Regions from separate parts of the Cytobacillus sp. FSL R7-0680 genome, predicted to be linked through region 2. Evidence: riboswitches for the same ligand, from Rfam matches in the RefSeq annotation. Region 2 holds a riboswitch; the other holds the start of a gene.
The links. Region 2 has a riboswitch for S-adenosylmethionine ahead of metE (5-methyltetrahydropteroyltriglutamate--homocysteine S-methyltransferase). Riboswitches for the same ligand answer to the same signal wherever they lie in the genome.
Positions count from the first base shown of each region.

Region 1: it holds a riboswitch for S-adenosylmethionine, as region 2 does, so the genes downstream of both, MKY26_RS22450 (MetQ/NlpA family ABC transporter substrate-binding protein) here and metE (5-methyltetrahydropteroyltriglutamate--homocysteine S-methyltransferase) in region 2, are expected to answer to the same signal.

Region 1 is NZ_JBBPAO010000002.1:71,093-79,249, reverse strand. Features, by position in the region: gene MKY26_RS22500 (hypothetical protein) at 1-114, opposite strand, end outside; partial or broken gene MKY26_RS22495 (MerR family transcriptional regulator) at 148-243, opposite strand; gene MKY26_RS22490 (DUF5392 family protein) at 693-1,127, shown strand; gene MKY26_RS22485 (TetR/AcrR family transcriptional regulator) at 1,155-1,760, shown strand; gene MKY26_RS22480 (GNAT family N-acetyltransferase) at 2,325-2,822, shown strand; gene MKY26_RS22475 (antibiotic biosynthesis monooxygenase family protein) at 2,832-3,137, shown strand; gene MKY26_RS22470 (hypothetical protein) at 3,134-3,505, shown strand; gene MKY26_RS22465 (cobalamin B12-binding domain-containing protein) at 3,502-4,152, shown strand; gene MKY26_RS22460 (STAS domain-containing protein) at 4,139-4,912, shown strand; gene MKY26_RS22455 (pyridoxal phosphate-dependent aminotransferase) at 5,207-6,370, opposite strand; SAM riboswitch class I at 6,611-6,721, shown strand; gene MKY26_RS22450 (MetQ/NlpA family ABC transporter substrate-binding protein) at 6,810-7,634, shown strand; gene MKY26_RS22445 (aminoglycoside phosphotransferase family protein) at 7,717-8,157, opposite strand, start outside.
Region 2 is NZ_JBBPAO010000001.1:3,724,189-3,732,345, forward strand. Features, by position in the region: gene tcuA (FAD-dependent tricarballylate dehydrogenase TcuA) at 1-298, shown strand, start outside; gene MKY26_RS18610 (hypothetical protein) at 508-819, shown strand; gene MKY26_RS18615 (RNA polymerase sigma factor) at 1,057-1,563, shown strand; gene MKY26_RS18620 (anti sigma factor C-terminal domain-containing protein) at 1,550-2,413, shown strand; gene MKY26_RS18625 (hypothetical protein) at 2,674-2,964, shown strand; gene metE (5-methyltetrahydropteroyltriglutamate--homocysteine S-methyltransferase) at 2,985-5,285, opposite strand; cobalamin riboswitch at 5,434-5,613, opposite strand; SAM riboswitch class I at 5,667-5,779, opposite strand; gene MKY26_RS18635 (DNA-binding protein) at 5,854-6,141, opposite strand; partial or broken gene MKY26_RS18640 (glycosyltransferase family 2 protein) at 6,424-7,935, shown strand; gene MKY26_RS18645 (nucleotide sugar dehydrogenase) at 7,927-8,157, shown strand, end outside.

The DNA.
Region 1 (8,157 bases), on a different contig from region 2:
AAGCACTTCTGAAACATCATCCTTTAACCCATTAATCTTAATTCTTAATTCACGTACATCAATTTCTTCTGCTTCGTGAACATCTTTTTCATCCAACTTTTTCTTAATATCCACTAATGACATACCCTCTGATTTCCATTTTTCAATTAAATGTAATCTTTCTATGGCTGATCCGTCATAATAGCGATAATTTGAAGGAGAACGTTCTGCTTCAAGTAACCCAAGGTTTGTATAATGGTCAATGGTTCTTTTAGTTAAATTTACTCTTTCTGCTAATTCACCGATTTTTAGTTTCTCGTTCCCAATATGATACCTCCAAACTATAACGTTATGGTTAAATTATACTCCTGTCCAGTTTAGTTGACAATAGTTTCGACTTACAAAATAAATCCAATCGTTTTTCAATTGACAGATGACACGTTGTCATTTAAAATTAAAATTAATTATGACACACTGTCATTTTTGGGAGGGGAAATATTGAATACGCCATTAAACCAAATCGTTAAGAAACTTCGTTTGCAAGGTATAAAGGTTTCTATATGTAAAAAGCCACAAGGTTTAAGGAATATGCACAACTGATTTTGGTAACATCGGCATGTATTTACCGGCAGTATTCCCATTAGGTGAGGGGAAACTATAGATAGGGGAAAACCCTATTTGTGATTAAATAAAATAGAAAGGATGGCATTCACATGAATATGAATCCTTTTACTGATATGCCTGTATTTGTTAAGAAAGAAATTGAATTATTAAATGAACGTTTAGCGCCAGCGATGAGAGTTGCTTCTCGATTTTCGTTATTTTCATTTCCGCTTGTTGTTTTCTCAATCATGAATATCATCATTGTTCTTTTCACCATGCCCATGGATGAAAACACTTGGATTACTTTGCTCATCTACTCCATTTTAGGTGCTGTAGGTATGGCTTTATCTAAGGAATCGAAAATCCGCAGAAAAGCAATTGAGAAAACAAGCGTTGATTATATGATCCAACGTATTAATGACAGCAAAATAGCAACTGAACAAATGAAAAAAAGATATATCATAATAATTAATGAGAAGCCTGTTATGGCGCTTGCACAATTCATGGAATTTCTGCGTGAAGAACAGCGCCGTTCCTCGTTTTAGATTGATTCCTTTAGGGAGGGGAGTATAATGCCAAAAATCACTTTTTATAATTTATCAATTGAAAAACGCGAAAAGCTTATCAATGCTGTAAAGCAAGAGTTTTCTCGTGTTCCACTATCGCAAGCATCTATTAGTAATATTGTAAAATCTGCCCGTATTCCAAGGGGGAGTTTTTATCAATATTTTGAAGATAAGGAAGATGCTTTTTTTTACTTGCTAGAAGAGAGAGTAAAAAGGAATCAAAGTGAAGTTTACTTTTTATTGAATAAGCACAATGGGGATATTTTTGAAATGATGATTGCTTTTTTCGAAAAGGTGATTACTGAACAAGATGAGAATCGGAACTTTCTCAAAAATTTATTTTTAAATATGACATATGAAGTGGAACATGAATTTGGTCGAAGTTTCAATGGATATGAAACGAATCAGCAGTTTATCCAATTCGAATCAAAGGTAAATAAAGAAATATTGCATATCTCAAATCAGGAAGAGTTTAAGTATTTAATGAAGATACTTACATCTGTTTTACTAAGGAGTATTATCGAAACATTTTCTAAGGATCAATCAAAGGAAGAAGCACTAAGAAATTTTAAGTTAGAAATCACTCTCTTAAAACGGGGCCTTAAGAAATAATCATGAAATGAGAAGTAGTTGGAATGAAAAATTTATTCTTTCGTTTCAACTCTTTTTTTGCTGAATTGCTATTGAATGATCGCATCTATGTGATTTTTTCACAAAATTCCAAAAATATACATAGTGGTGCTATAATAAGAATAGCAATAGTCAATTTAGCCATTATTCCCCGTAGAAGGGGGGTGTTGCTTTGTCAGTTTTTGAGGCATTGGTGTTTGCTTGTACATTTACAAGTTTAATAATGGCTGTGCTACAATTCAAAAACGATGATAAAAAATAATCCACCTCATGTATAGGTGGATGGTGTCAATTGTTCATTGGCTAATGCTATTGCGAGATCGGACGGTGTTGCCGCACCACCGATCTTTTCTAATATATGCCTTTATCTAGTCCTATTATACAATAGAATGATTTTTTGGAACAAGCTTTGAGTAAAAACTTACGTTTGTTTATTTTATGAACAATACCATTCTTGCCTTTGCCTTTTTCTTAACCTCATTTCCTGTTACAATTATAGATAAAATACGTTTAAGGAAATTTCCTTCCTTTTAGTGGGTATTGAACATGAAAATTAGATTATTCTCAAGAAAAGATAGTACACAAATCCAATCTGTTGCTAGGGAGAGTTGGCGTTACGCATATGAAGGCTTAATTCCCGAGCGAACACAGGTTGATTTTTTATTATCTGTATATACTGAAGACGCTTTAATGAGAAGTTTATCTACTTCGGTTTTATTGGTTGCTGAAGAAGAAGGAGAAGTTATTGGTTTCGTTCATTTTTCATTAATAAATATTAAGAAAGAAATAGAATTAGGTGCTTTATATATATTGCCGAGTTTTCACCGCCGAGGTATTGGTACAGCCCTACTAAAAGCGATGTTTGAATATTTTTATGATGTCAATAAAATTACGGTTTCTGTTGTGATGCGAAATGATTCTGCTTTGGATTTTTATCATTCAAAAGGATTTAAACAAGTAGGAAAAATGAATGATTCCATTTTCGGATTTAGTATTCCAACCATTGTAATGGAATGGAGAAGTAACACAAGTCCAAATGTGTAGGGGGAAGTTATGTATACCGTATTCTCAACTTTTGATGTAAATGAAAGTAAAGCAGATGAAGTGATTGAAATATATAAGAATCGTTCACGTTTAGTCGATAAAGCAGATGGGTTCGTCGACTTTATGTTGCTTCAGAATGATAAACGTAAAGGAGAATTGACAGTACAATTAATTTTTGAAACAAAGGAAGATTATTTACGCTGGGTAAGAAGTAAAGATTTTCAACGAATTCATGATCTTGAAAAGAAGTATCCAGATAAAGAATTAGCAGCAGTCATTCCAAAAGTGTCGCAATATAAGGTTGTGGTAAAGTGAGTAAATATGAAATAATCGCAGAAGAAGTAACAAAAAGGATATTTCGAGAAGACCCTACATTAATTGAACGATATGGTGAACGTGGGAGAAATCAAACATTTATTGATAATATGCATCACTTAGATTATTTAAAGACGGCAATGGAATTAAATACGTCAAAGATTTTCACTGACTATGCCCTTTGGTTAAGAGGTATCTTAATTAAATATGGTATGACGACGCAAACCTTGATTGATAATTTTCTTTTTTTAGAAGAGGAATTAGAGAAATGTACGGTGGTAGAAAGTGAAATTAGTTCTGCATATATTGGTTTGTTAGGAGAGGCTGTGTCTATTTTAAGAGATGTTCAAGGAGGCGAGGCACAGTGACGAGAGGAGAAGATCTAGCAGAAATCCTTTTATCTGGAGCTGTTGCTGATGCTTGGGAATATATTGAGCGATTCGATTATTTGACTAATGTAGAAATTTATCAAGATATTATTACACCAGCTATGGTTAATATTGGTCTTAAATGGGAAAATTTTGAGATAACAGTTGCAGATGAACATTTGGCATCTGGAGTTTGCGATTTCATTCTTTCAAGATTAGCTGCAAAGCACAAGTTTAAACCTGTTAAGGATGCACCGACCGCCATGTTTCTTTGTTTATCAGGAGAGCAGCATTATTTGGGATTAAAGATGGTAGCCAGTATATTTGCAGAGAATGGATGGAGAACCAAGTTTTTAGGAGCAAATTTACCTGTACAATATGCATTGCAGGCTGCGAAGGATTGGAAACCAGATGTAATTGGCTTATCAGTTTCGATTGCTACCCATTTACCGGCACTTACGGAATATATGGAAGCTTTTTCTTATTTACCAAAGAAACCTAGGATTTTATTAGGTGGAAGATTGACAAATTTATATGATTTAGCTTCTTTTACCGCTATTAAGCCGGAAATTATTTCAAACTTATATGCTGTAGATAAATGGATCACTGCTTTTAATACGGAGGGGAGGAAAAATGCGATTAATTGATCTACATTTGCCGATACCGTATATACTAGCTAATAAGAATGGTGAAATCATTAGCTATACATCTAAAGCGGATGAAGTCTTTGATTTATCAGAAGGTACGATTAAAAGTATAGTTGATGAAGGGAGTATCTCTAAGTTTGAAAGGGTAGCTGCCATACCAGAAAAGAGTATGAGATTTGAAGCTAATTTAAAAACAAGAAGTATACCGATAGCACTATTTGATATTCATATCAGTTGGGATTTTCAAGGTAATGCGTCCATGCAATTTTTATTCAAAGATGATGATAATGAACCATTAATGGAGAAATTACAGGCCCTACAAAACAGATTAGCAAAGACAGATTTTGAGCTTTATGAGCAGAAGGAAACATTAGAAAAAACATTGCAAAGGTTGGATGAATTATCAGGTCCTTTTATCTCTTTAACAAAAGAGATCTGTTATATTCCTTTGTTTGGCGATATGACGGGCGATAAATTTACAACGATTATGGAGCAAACGCTTGCCCGTCTGTCAGATCATGATTACAGGTGGATACTGATTGATTTAACAGCGGTTGCTAAAGTATATAAAGAGGGAACGAGCGGCTTAGAGCTTTTAATCAAGAGCATTCTTCTAATGACAGGAGGAGAAGTGAGACTCATTGGTATAAATCCGAGTCTAACAAAAGCACTTCAGCCTTATCAATTAAGAAATGTTGTTCATACGGAACAATCGTTACAAAGTTTTCTTCAATCAGTGATAAATGATCATGCTATATGAACATTTATTAAACTGAGAGCCTACTTGGATAATGTATATGTTTGCACATGTGTTTATAGGTTGGCTTTGTTAAAAGAAAAAGGTTGTCGGATAAAGATACGTTCCGAAAAAACTAAGTAAAGACATATGTAACAATGAAGATGATACCTTGTAACGGGAATGCGAATTTAAAAGGAAGAGAATATGAAGCTTGAGTTCGTTCATAAAAGCCTCCAAGTTACACAACCTAGCCCATAGGAACATAAGTTATACATGTTTCTATGGGCTAGGTTTGTGGCTGCCATACCTCTTATATTAAAATAATTTGAGTTGACCAATTCTTTCTACTGCCTCAATTAATCGTTCTTCATCGACAAGTAATCCAACCCGAACATAACCTTCTCCAAAGGTCCCAAAGCCTTTTCCTGCGGCAACAGCTACATCAGCTTTTTCCAGTAAGTAGTCAGCAAATTCTTCACTATTGTATCCTTCAGGCACTGGCATCCAAGCAAAAAACGATCCTGAAGGAGACTTGCCGTGCCAGCCAACCTTTTCACAAGCGTTCATGAATGCATTTCTACGTCTCTCATATCGAGCAACAAGTTCGTCTACACTTGTTTGATCCCCATTTAATGCATAGGCTGCAGCTTTTTGAATCGCAGGGAATAAGCTTACATACATATGGTCTTGAAGAAGGTTGATGGCTTCAATGATTTGTTCATTTCCAACTGCAAATCCAATTCTCCACCCAGCCATATTATATGTTTTTGATAATGTATACATTTCAATACCAACGTCTTTCGCTCCGGCTGTGGCTAAGAAACTTTCAGGTTTCTTTCCATCAAAGCCGATAGCACCATAAGCAAAATCATGCAAGATGGTAATGTTGTTTTCCTTAGCAAAAGCAACAGTTTCTTCAAAAAATGTGGAATCAGCTGTCGCGCCTGTTGGATTATTAGGATAATTCAAAAATAGTAGGCGGGCATCCTTTTTTTGTTTTTCTGTAAATTGCGAGTAATCAGGTAGAAACTGATTTGCTTCTTTTAAAGGAAAGGTTTCGTATTTTACATTTGCCAAAACCGCACCAGATTCATAATCAGGGTAACCTGGATCTGGTAAGAGCATTAAATCTCCCTCATTGAGTAGGCATAATGGAATTTCTACTAAACCTGCTTTTGCGCCAAAAAGGATAGCTACTTCTTTTTCAGGCTCAATTTCTACCCCATATTCACGCGCATAAAAGGAAGCGGCGGCCTTCTTTAATTCATTAATTCCTCTAAAAGGAGAATATTTATGTGTCATTGGGTCTTCTGCAGCTTGCTGAAGTGATTGTACAATATGTGCAGGTGTTGGCTGGTCGGGATTGCCTTGTCCTAGGTTAATAACATCTCTGCCTTCAAGTTTTGCAGCAGCAACTTTTTGAACAAGGGAAGCAAAAAATTGTTGAGGTAATTGCTTCAAACGATGCGATAATTCCATTTTAATCCACCTTCATTCATTTAATCTATATACGAACGCATTTTATAACCAAAAAGACAAATTGTCCAGTTAATTTTATATAAAAGGAAATATTCGATTTCCTTTTTTGTTTTAAAAGAATAAAGGAAAGGTAGTTGGATCACTAAACCCATTTTCTTGGGAGATTGGATGTAGCATTATTTCGAACATTGACAAAAATAAAAGAGAGTAGTAATATCATATCATAAAAATTAAATGAAAAGCTTATCCAGAGAGACTGAGGGACTAGGCCCTATGACGTCCGGCAACCCCCAATATTGGGAAGGTGCCAATTCCTGCAGAATGATATCCATTCATTCTGAAAGATAAGGCGGAATAAAACCAATGCCTCTTTCAGATGATGAATAGTGGCTTTTTTTATTGGTTAAAATTCTGGTTACAGCTATGGGGAGGAAACATAATGAGAAAGTGGCTAATTGTTTTATTCATTGCAACTGTTTGTTTACTAACAGCATGTGGCGGAGGTTCAGACACGAGTGGAGAAAAGGTGGATGAAACGAAAGAATTAAAAATTGGTGCTACTGCCGGTCCTTATAGTGATATGTTGAAAAAAGCTATTGTACCTGGTCTAGAGGAAAAAGGATATAAAGTAACTGTCGTAGAGTTTAGCGATTATATCCAACCTAACAAAGCTTTAAATGAAGATGATATACAAGCTAACCTTTTCCAACATACAATTTACTTGGAGAATTTCGAGAAAGAAAATAACATGGACTTAGCACCATTAATTATTGTACCAACAGCCCCAATGGGGATTTACTCGAATGTGTTTAATTCAATTGATGAGATTAAAGACGGTGCAACCATTGCTATTCCAAATGACCCAACGAATGCAGCACGCGCTTTAAATACGTTAAATGACGAAGGTCTAATTACGATTGATGAAAACGCCGATCCACTAACAGTATCTGAAAAAGATGTGAAGGAGAATAAAAAGAATTTAGTTTTTCAACCGATTGAAGCAGGACAATTACCAAGATCTCTTGAGGGGGTGGATCTTGCTGCAGTTCCTGGTAACTTTGCGTTGGCAGCCGATATGGACTTATTAAGTGCATTAGCACTAGAAAATATGCTTGATGATTATCGCAACGTGGTTGCAGTTAAAGCAGACTTTGAAGATAAACAATATGCGAAAGACTTAAAAGAAGTGGTTGAGTCTGCAGAATTTGAAAAAATTATCGACGAAGAGTTTCAAGGATTTGGAAAGCCAGCGTGGATGGAATAACGAAGTAATAATAAGCAAGAAACCGGACAAAATTATATGGATTTGTCCGGTTTCTAATAATAGTTGTAGAATACTGTTAAACTTATCTGTGCATAATTTGTATTTTGGTCATTCCTGTACTTATGGATTGTCGAACAACTTTTTCATCCTGGTCATTGACGTTTTTCAACCATTTGTGAAATATTGGTTGTAAGCCGTAAAAGGAAGTGACTCTTCTATACATTTCATCTTTATTGAATTTTGTTTGATAAGATGCGAGAGCTTCTTTGGTGAATTGATCTCCGAAATCCCAATATAGCCCTGCAAAGTCAAACGCCGGGTCCCCTATTTGCGTATCTGTAAAGTCTATAATTCCTGATATTTCCTTTTTGCTTGGATGATAAAGGATATTGGCACTTGTTAGATCACCATGAATCACCACTTTTGCTTCTTTAAATTTTGACACCGCTAAAAACATTTTATCAATTTCTTCTTTTTCTGCGTCTTTTAAGAACGGAAATATTTTTTTAATCAGGGCTTGATG
Region 2 (8,157 bases):
GACAAAAGGCATTACCCCAGCCAAATCTAACTGGGCACAAACGATAAGTGAAGGCCCATTCTATGCCTATCCTGTGACTTGCGGGATTACGTTCTCATTTTGGGGATTAGCGACAACAATCGAAGGGGAAGTAGTCAATCAATCGAATAAACCAATCGAAGGCTTATATGCTGCTGGAGAAATGATTGGCGGTATCTTCTACGAGAATTATCCCGGCGGTTCAGGCTTAATGTCTGGCGCCGTCTTTGGTAAATTAGCTGGTGCAGCGGCTTCGCGCCATGCTCAGAAAGTAAAATAACTCCTTTCACACAAGGTATTCTCGTTACCTTGTGTGTTTTTTTGTATTGTAGTGTGCTGACAGTTCGCTTACGCTGGTTTTGATTTTTACTTTCCTGCTCTTTAATAAATTTTGTTTTTTATATAAATGTAAATAATGGTAATATAATGAAGATATCTATTTCTAGAAGTTTTATGAGTAAATTTCCTGTGAGGTGTAAATCAGATAGTATGATAGGTTTTATCGCGGTCTTATTCAGCATGCTAGGATTCTTCTTAATTATTAATATGTTCCTAGCCATTTTGTATTTTTTTAGTAGTAGAGCTGGTGGAAAATTTTACAGCTGGATAACAGAGGATTTTGTGTTTCTGATGATTTTATCCATACCTTTCTTTGCTTTAACGGAACTAACTGCTAACGAATTGTATAATCGCTTTAACGGGTTTCTTGCAAGAATCCTACTGATTTTTTATATTATTACCTTATTCATCTTAGCGATCGTTTTCTTTATATTATTTGGCTATTTTGCAGAAATGGGGTAAGGGGAGACTAATGCTGTTGATTGATATCCTGTTTTAGTCTTACTTTAGTGAACACTATATAAAATATAATTTATCACCATATAAAAGAGTGCTAATTATCGAGACCACAGTTTAAGCTCATGCTGTGGTTATTTTATTATGGTTTGAAACATTATTATGCTAGATATTAATATTAATTTTAGAATTTTGTTAACATTACTACTATCTGTTTCGTCTTATAAGCATAGGAGGAGGGATATGAGAGAAGCGTTGAATATCGATGTCTTGAATAGAGAGTTAAATATTGTTTATAAATATTTATTAAAAAAAGGGGTACCCCACATAGATGCTCAAGATGCTGTGCAAGAAACAGCGCTTAAGTATATCAAATTATCTGACACGATTCGTTCATCAAAGGTACGAAGTTGGTTAATTCGTGTGGCATTGAATTACCATTATGACCAATGTCGCAAAAATAAGAAATACCACTTTAATTTAGATGAACATAGTGGTGAGCCGGAAAGTACGGAAACCCCCGAGGCGCTAGTTATCTCAAAAGAACGTGCGAGAGAATTGTCTAGTATACTCAATCAGTTAAAACCTTTTTATGCAGAGATTCTACTATTAAAATATCAATCAAATTTCACATATGAGGAGATAGCTATCATTTTGGGGATAAGCATTGGCGCTGTGAAGATTAATTTATACCGCGCTCGAAAGAAATTATTGAAGTGTTTGGAGGAGGCACGTGATGACGAATCATAAAAAGGATGAAATGGATTTTATTAGTGATTCACTATTCCGGCGTTCAGTAAGAAAGGCAAGATGGAAGCAATTTGGCTTATATTTTTTAATTTCTACGATATCCGTTCTTATTTTAATCTTCTTAGTTTTTAGTGGTGTTCAATATCTTATCAATAAAAAAATAGAAAGTGGTATGGATGAGGATTTAAACAGTTGGTCGAAAGGAGCAGGTATTATCAGCCATAATACTACCTTTCATTATAATCTCTTTAGCGCCATTGGTGAGACGGTCTATTTTAAGGAAATTGGAGGAAGACAATTTGTTTGGAATAAAGAGACAAATGAATATCCAGCGATAGGTAGAATAAAGCTTGTTAGTCGAGAGAGCGGTTTAACTGAAGGAAATAAGGTAGATGAAGAAACTAAAAGGGTTGTTCGGTACAACCAAATGAATAATGAGCGTATTGTTGATTTTTATTACCCTCGAATCAACTACAGTTATTTACCTCAGGAAATTGATATAGCTGTAGGACTCGCCAAAAACACATTAGTAGAAGTAGCAATATCATTTGATGAACCGATGACTCCTAAAGAATTGGGTAATATCATGGGTGTGGAGAATATCGACTGGTTATGGGTTAATGAGCACACACCGAAACCAACAGAAGGAGATCCTGACCTGCATCATGTGTTGAATGGTGATAACGCTTATGGATATGGTGTTTCAGAAGACGATCCTTATTATAACGATGAATCAGAAACGCTAATTAGTGGAGCCATGATAAGCGGCACACCAGAGGAGTTGGAAAGGTTTAGAGATATAAGTATCATTAGGGCATCAGTTTTAGGGGTAACGATTGATAAATATTAGGATAAAAGGGGTACTCGTATGAATAACAATTACAAATGAAAGATACAAAGGTTATATCGGAAGAAAATTAATGAAAATAAGCAAGATGAGGCCGCAAATGGTCTAGAGCTTCTCCTCGTCGTTTTGATTGTAGTGGTGTTCGTTTTTTGAGTGCGAATGTGAACTGGTTTTGACGTAGTATCATCTCTGATTTGGTAAACGAAAAGGTACAAATACCCAACCAACAGTAATCTGAATAAATAAGAGAGGATGCACCCACTATGAAAAAACTGTTCCTAAATATGATAAGTATTATTTCTTTCGCCCCTTTTATTACACAAGTCACGCAAGCAGATGTGACGAATAATCTGCGGAAGTTAAAGGATTATAGTTGGTTTAATGCTTATTTGCAGAATGAGATTTATCGCAACTTAATCATCCATAATGTCCGGGTACGGAATGTGATTGGTGAATTTAACGAAAAGAGATTTAACCATGGTTCTTATCAGAAGAAGATGGATAAGAAACTAAACACTGTACTATTAAACGAGGAAATCCGAACGAATGTATAATCGTTCGGATTTCTGTTTGTTTATTTTCCTTTTTTTACAAGTAATTTTTCCCGCGAGAGTTTGGCAGCTTGCACCATGACTGTTAGGGCTGCGACGGTTTCGTCAATGCCTCTTGTTTTGAGGCCGCAGTCAGGGTTAATCCAGAAAAGTTGTGGGTCTAGTACTTGTAAGGCACGATCGATGTTTTTCGTTAGTTCGTCGAGTTGTGGCACCCGAGGGCTGTGAATGTCATATACACCTAAGCCGATACCTTGTTCGTAGGTGCTTTCTTCAAATGAGTGAATGAGTTCGCCGTGGCTTCTTGATGTTTCAATGGAGATGACATCAGCGTCGAGTGCTTGAATGCTTGAGATAATGTCTTCGAAATCGGAGTAGCACATATGCGTATGAATTTGTGTTTCATTTCTGACTGAAGTGGTGGCTAGTCTAAAAGCATAAACAGCAGCGTTCAGATAATCTTCCCACTTCTCTTGTTTGAGTGGTAATCCTTCACGAATGGCTGGTTCGTCTACTTGAATCATCCGGATACCATTTGCTTCTAGTGTTTCTACTTCTTCTCGAAGGGCAAGGGCAATTTGGTTTGCGACTTCGTAACGAGGGATATCGTCGCGGACAAATGACCAGTTTAAAATCGTAATCGGACCAGTGAGCATACCTTTTACCGGGTGATCTGTTAAGGACTGGGCATAGACTGTTTCTGTAACTGTCATTGGCTGTTCAAATGAGACATCTCCATAAATGAGTGGTGGTTTGACACAACGAGAGCCATAAGACTGCACCCAACCGAATTTTGTGAATTGGAATCCGGCTAATTTTTCACCGAAGTATTCGACCATATCTGTGCGCTCGAATTCGCCATGAACAAACACATCAAGGCCTAGCTCTTCTTGAATATCAATCCACTTTTTAATTTCCGTTTTGATATATGTTTGATAGTCAGTAGCAGTTAACTCTCCTTTACGCCATTTTAAACGATTTCTTCTCACTTCCTGTGTTTGTGGGAAGCTTCCAATCGTTGTTGTAGGTAGGAGTGGTAGTTGGAAGGATGTTTTTTGTGTTGCTTGACGAACAGAATAAGGTGCTTCGCGCTCTGCTAGTGATGATGGTAAGTTTTGAATGGCTGTTTGTACTTGTTGATTGTTTCTAATAGAAGATTGATTTAGTGCCTCGATAGCAGTTCGTCTCTCGTTTATCTCATCTTGGATTTCCTCTCTTCCTTCTCTTATTCCTTTCGTTAGCACTACGATTTCTTGTAATTTTTCATCAGCAAAGGCGAGTGCGGTCTTTAATGTATGATCAAGTGTTTCTTCAATTTTGACTGAAACGGGTACATGCAATAAGCTGGATGAAGGCTGGATGATTAAGCGATCTTTCGGAACTATTTCTGTAATTTCTTCTATAAGAGAGAGCTTATTATCAAGTTTGGCGCCCCATATATTACGGCCATCGATGACACCTGCAGCTAATACTTTATCACTTGGGAAGCCGAATTTTTGTAAGGAAGCGAGGTTTTGACCTGCATCATGGACGAAATCAAGGCCGATCGCTTGCACAGGTAAAGAGGTAACAGCTTCATAATAAGTGATGCTTTCAAAATACGTTTGTAAAATGATATTTATCTGTGGTGCTGCCTCGTGTAATGTTTGGTAAACTGCTTGATAGAGTGAGATGTCTTCTTCTGTGAGGGTAGTTGCTAAAATAGGTTCATCGATTTGTACCCACAAGGCACCTTCTTGCTGTAATTCTTTTAAAATTTGTGCATAAAGAGGAACGAATTGATTGACGATTGATTTGAATTCACTTTCTTTATAGCCTTTTGATAATTTCACAAACGTAATCGGGCCCAAGATAACCGGTTTCCCGTCGATTTCAAGCTTCTCTTTTCCTTCTTTATAAAAGGCAAGTGGCCGGTTTTCAGCAAGTGTTGGCGTGAGGTTGTTGAGTTCTGGCACGATGTAGTGATAGTTTGTGTTAAACCATTTGGTCATTTCAGCTGCCACGGCATCTTTGTTCCCTCTGGCAATATCAAAATACGTTTCGATATCAACTTTCCCACCTCTGTATGTAAAACGCTCAGGAACAAGTCCAAACATCACAGCTGTATCAAGGACATGATCATACAGTGTGAAATCGCCAACCGGGATGAGATCAACGCCAAGTTGTTTTTGCTTCTCGAGAGAGGATAAACGAATGACTTCCATTTGTTGCAGAAAAGTCTCTTTATTCAACTTACCACTCCAAAATTGTTCTAGAGCTTTCTTCCACTCCCGCTTCTCGCCAATTCTTGGATAACCTACATTTGAACTTTTTACTTCAGTCAATTTAAACACTCCTTTAGATTGTATTTTCTCAACAAAAAATCTCTCTATTTATTATTAAATGAGAGATTCATACGCAATATTAACTAGAGTTGAGACCATTTGATTTGCTCAACACGTATTCATCACTCCTCTCTATGCATCCGTAGAGTCTAAGTGCAAACAACAGACAGGTCTCCTGACTTCGGATTATCGCTCGTTATCCCTTCCCATTTCTATTATGAAATAGTGGTCAATGATAAGTCGCTCTCCTTCACAGTGGCGGGACCGTGCCGGCATTCCACCGGGCTTCCCTTTTAAGCAATCATGCATCTGTTGCCTTTGTTATTAAGTTTTGAAAATACAAAAGACCTCTCTAATTAAAAATAGAGAGGTCTTTATCCTCTCTTATTTGCCAAAGCTATTACACTTTGCAGGAATTAGCACCTTTTTAACAAATAATTGTTAAAGGTTGCTGGGTTTCATCGGGCCAGTCCCTCCACCTCTCTGAATAAGAGAATTACATATTTATAATATTTTGAATTTTACAGATAGATTAGCATAATAAATGGAAGCTGTCAAAATAAATTCTTCATGAGTGATATATATCATCAGATTCAAGCCACTTGCGAAATTTATGTAGATGGTAATAATGCTTGCCATTAAGAATGACTTTTGGTGCGTGAGGATGCTTCTGTAATAGATCCTTCATGTCTGCTTCACTTAAATAAAAGTAAAGATGAAGGTGGCTTTGCTCCACAAGTAAATGATTCATATTACCTTCATTTTTACTACTAAATTGCTTCAACCCATTGCCTATGAAATAGCCAAGTAATGCTAAACCGACGGCAATCCAAATAAAATTCAACTCGAATTCCAATTTGTACTCCCCCTTAAATACATATATATCTACTTTAACATCTCCTAACGAATAGTAATAATATATTTTTTAGTGCCGAATCGGATCAATGCCCCCATAATTAAACCAATCTACCCTGTCTATCGCACCATCTTTCATAGATTGTATACTTGTCCGAGAACAAAATTGGCCAAGCTGTATATATTGATATTACTTAGTGTTTTTCTCGGGTTTGTGATGGAAAAGGCTATAGTTAGCACAAAGGAGACTATTAATTTTGCTGAAGGAGAGAAGTGAAGTGTTATGAATCTATCTGTTATTATTCCCATTCAGAATGAAGAATCTACGTTGTCAGCCGTTTTAGAAGAGTTAGTGAAGATTGAGCCATATGAAATCATCGCTGTTTTGAATGGTTCAACAGATGGATCGGAGAAAATAGCGGAAGCATTTGAATGTAGAAAGCTTGTTTATAAAGAACCTCTAGGGGTGGATATTGGACGAGCAATTGGTGCAAGGGAGGCAAAAGGGGATACGCTTCTTTTTATTGATGGTGATATTGTCGTTAGAGCTCAGGAGCTACAAGCACTGCTTGATGGCATTCGGGATGGGGCTGATATTGCCCTAAATGATTTAAGCTGGACAATGAAGCGCCCCATTAGACCACATCCGACAGCAGTATCAAAGTTCTCTCTTAATCATTTTTTAGGTAAAGGTGAGTTATCCGTTAATTCCTTAGTCGCTGTTCCTCATGTGATGAAAAAATCAGCGCTTGATACAATTGGTTGGGAGAATTTAGCTTGTCCGCCATTAGCTCATAGTATAGCTGTGATGAAAGAATTAAAGATGAGTGCACCAGTAGCCATTGATGTGATTGCTACAAATAAGATTCGACCGAAACATCAACAGAAGATTACGGGCTCCTCTTTTTCATTTTCAACAAGTTTAATAATTGGTGACCATTTACGTGCAGTGGCCCAACTGATTGAAGAGAGAGGATATCGCGGTGGTTTAAACGATGGCAGGCGAAATCGGCAATCTTTTAAGGAATATGTACAAGCCTTTTCGGTAAAGGAAGAGAAACGAGCGAAGTATAGTGCGATTATTCCTGTAGGGAAGGAGCCGGATACGATTGCTGAAGTGATTGCTGAGGTAAAGAAGGCAGGCATTGATGAAATCATTGTTGTGTTAAATGGAGCAGATGAACGAACAAAGGAAAAGGTAGAAAAGTCAGGTGTGAAAGTGATTGCGTTTGACCAGGCACTCGGACATAACATTCCAAGAGCGATTGGTGGGCTTCACAGTACAGGAGATATCTGTTTGTTCTTAGATAGTGATTTTGTTATCAAAGCAGAAGATTTAACCCCTTTTATACATGCTGTAGAAGAAGGGGCAGATATTGCTTTAAATGATTTAGAAATATTGCTCGACCGTGCCCATCCGTTGCATTCTGTGAGTGCTGCTAAGTACCTTCTGAATATGGCACTGAAAAGAGAGGACCTCACCGTTAATTCTCTCACTGCTATTCCACATGCAATGAGCAGGAAAGTGATTGACGAGATTGGTATCCTCACATTAATGTCTCCACCGTTATTTCAAGCAAAGGCAATTCTAAAAGGATTTAAAGTCGAATCCATTCATTATGTCGATGTCGTCAAGCCAAATAAAATTAGAAAACAGCATCACAGGCAAGCCGATGGTCGGGTCGAATCAACTGACCGGATTCTAGGTGACCACATTGAAGCATTTTCATATTTACTATCGTTCAATCAGAGATGCGGTTATACAGATGGCAATCGAAAATGGGACATGCTCCAAGGTCAAATAGATAGAGTTGCTGTTATTGGTCTCGGCTATGTTGGTCTCCCACTGGCTCTCCACTTAGCAAAAAAGGGCTGTCATGTAACGGGCATCGATCAAGATACTCATAAGATTGAGTTATTACAGCAAGGGAGCAGTTATATTCCTGATGTAAAAGATGAAGAGCTGCAAGCGGTTCTAAATTTCATTCCAAAACATACGGATGCAGCTATAGCTTTG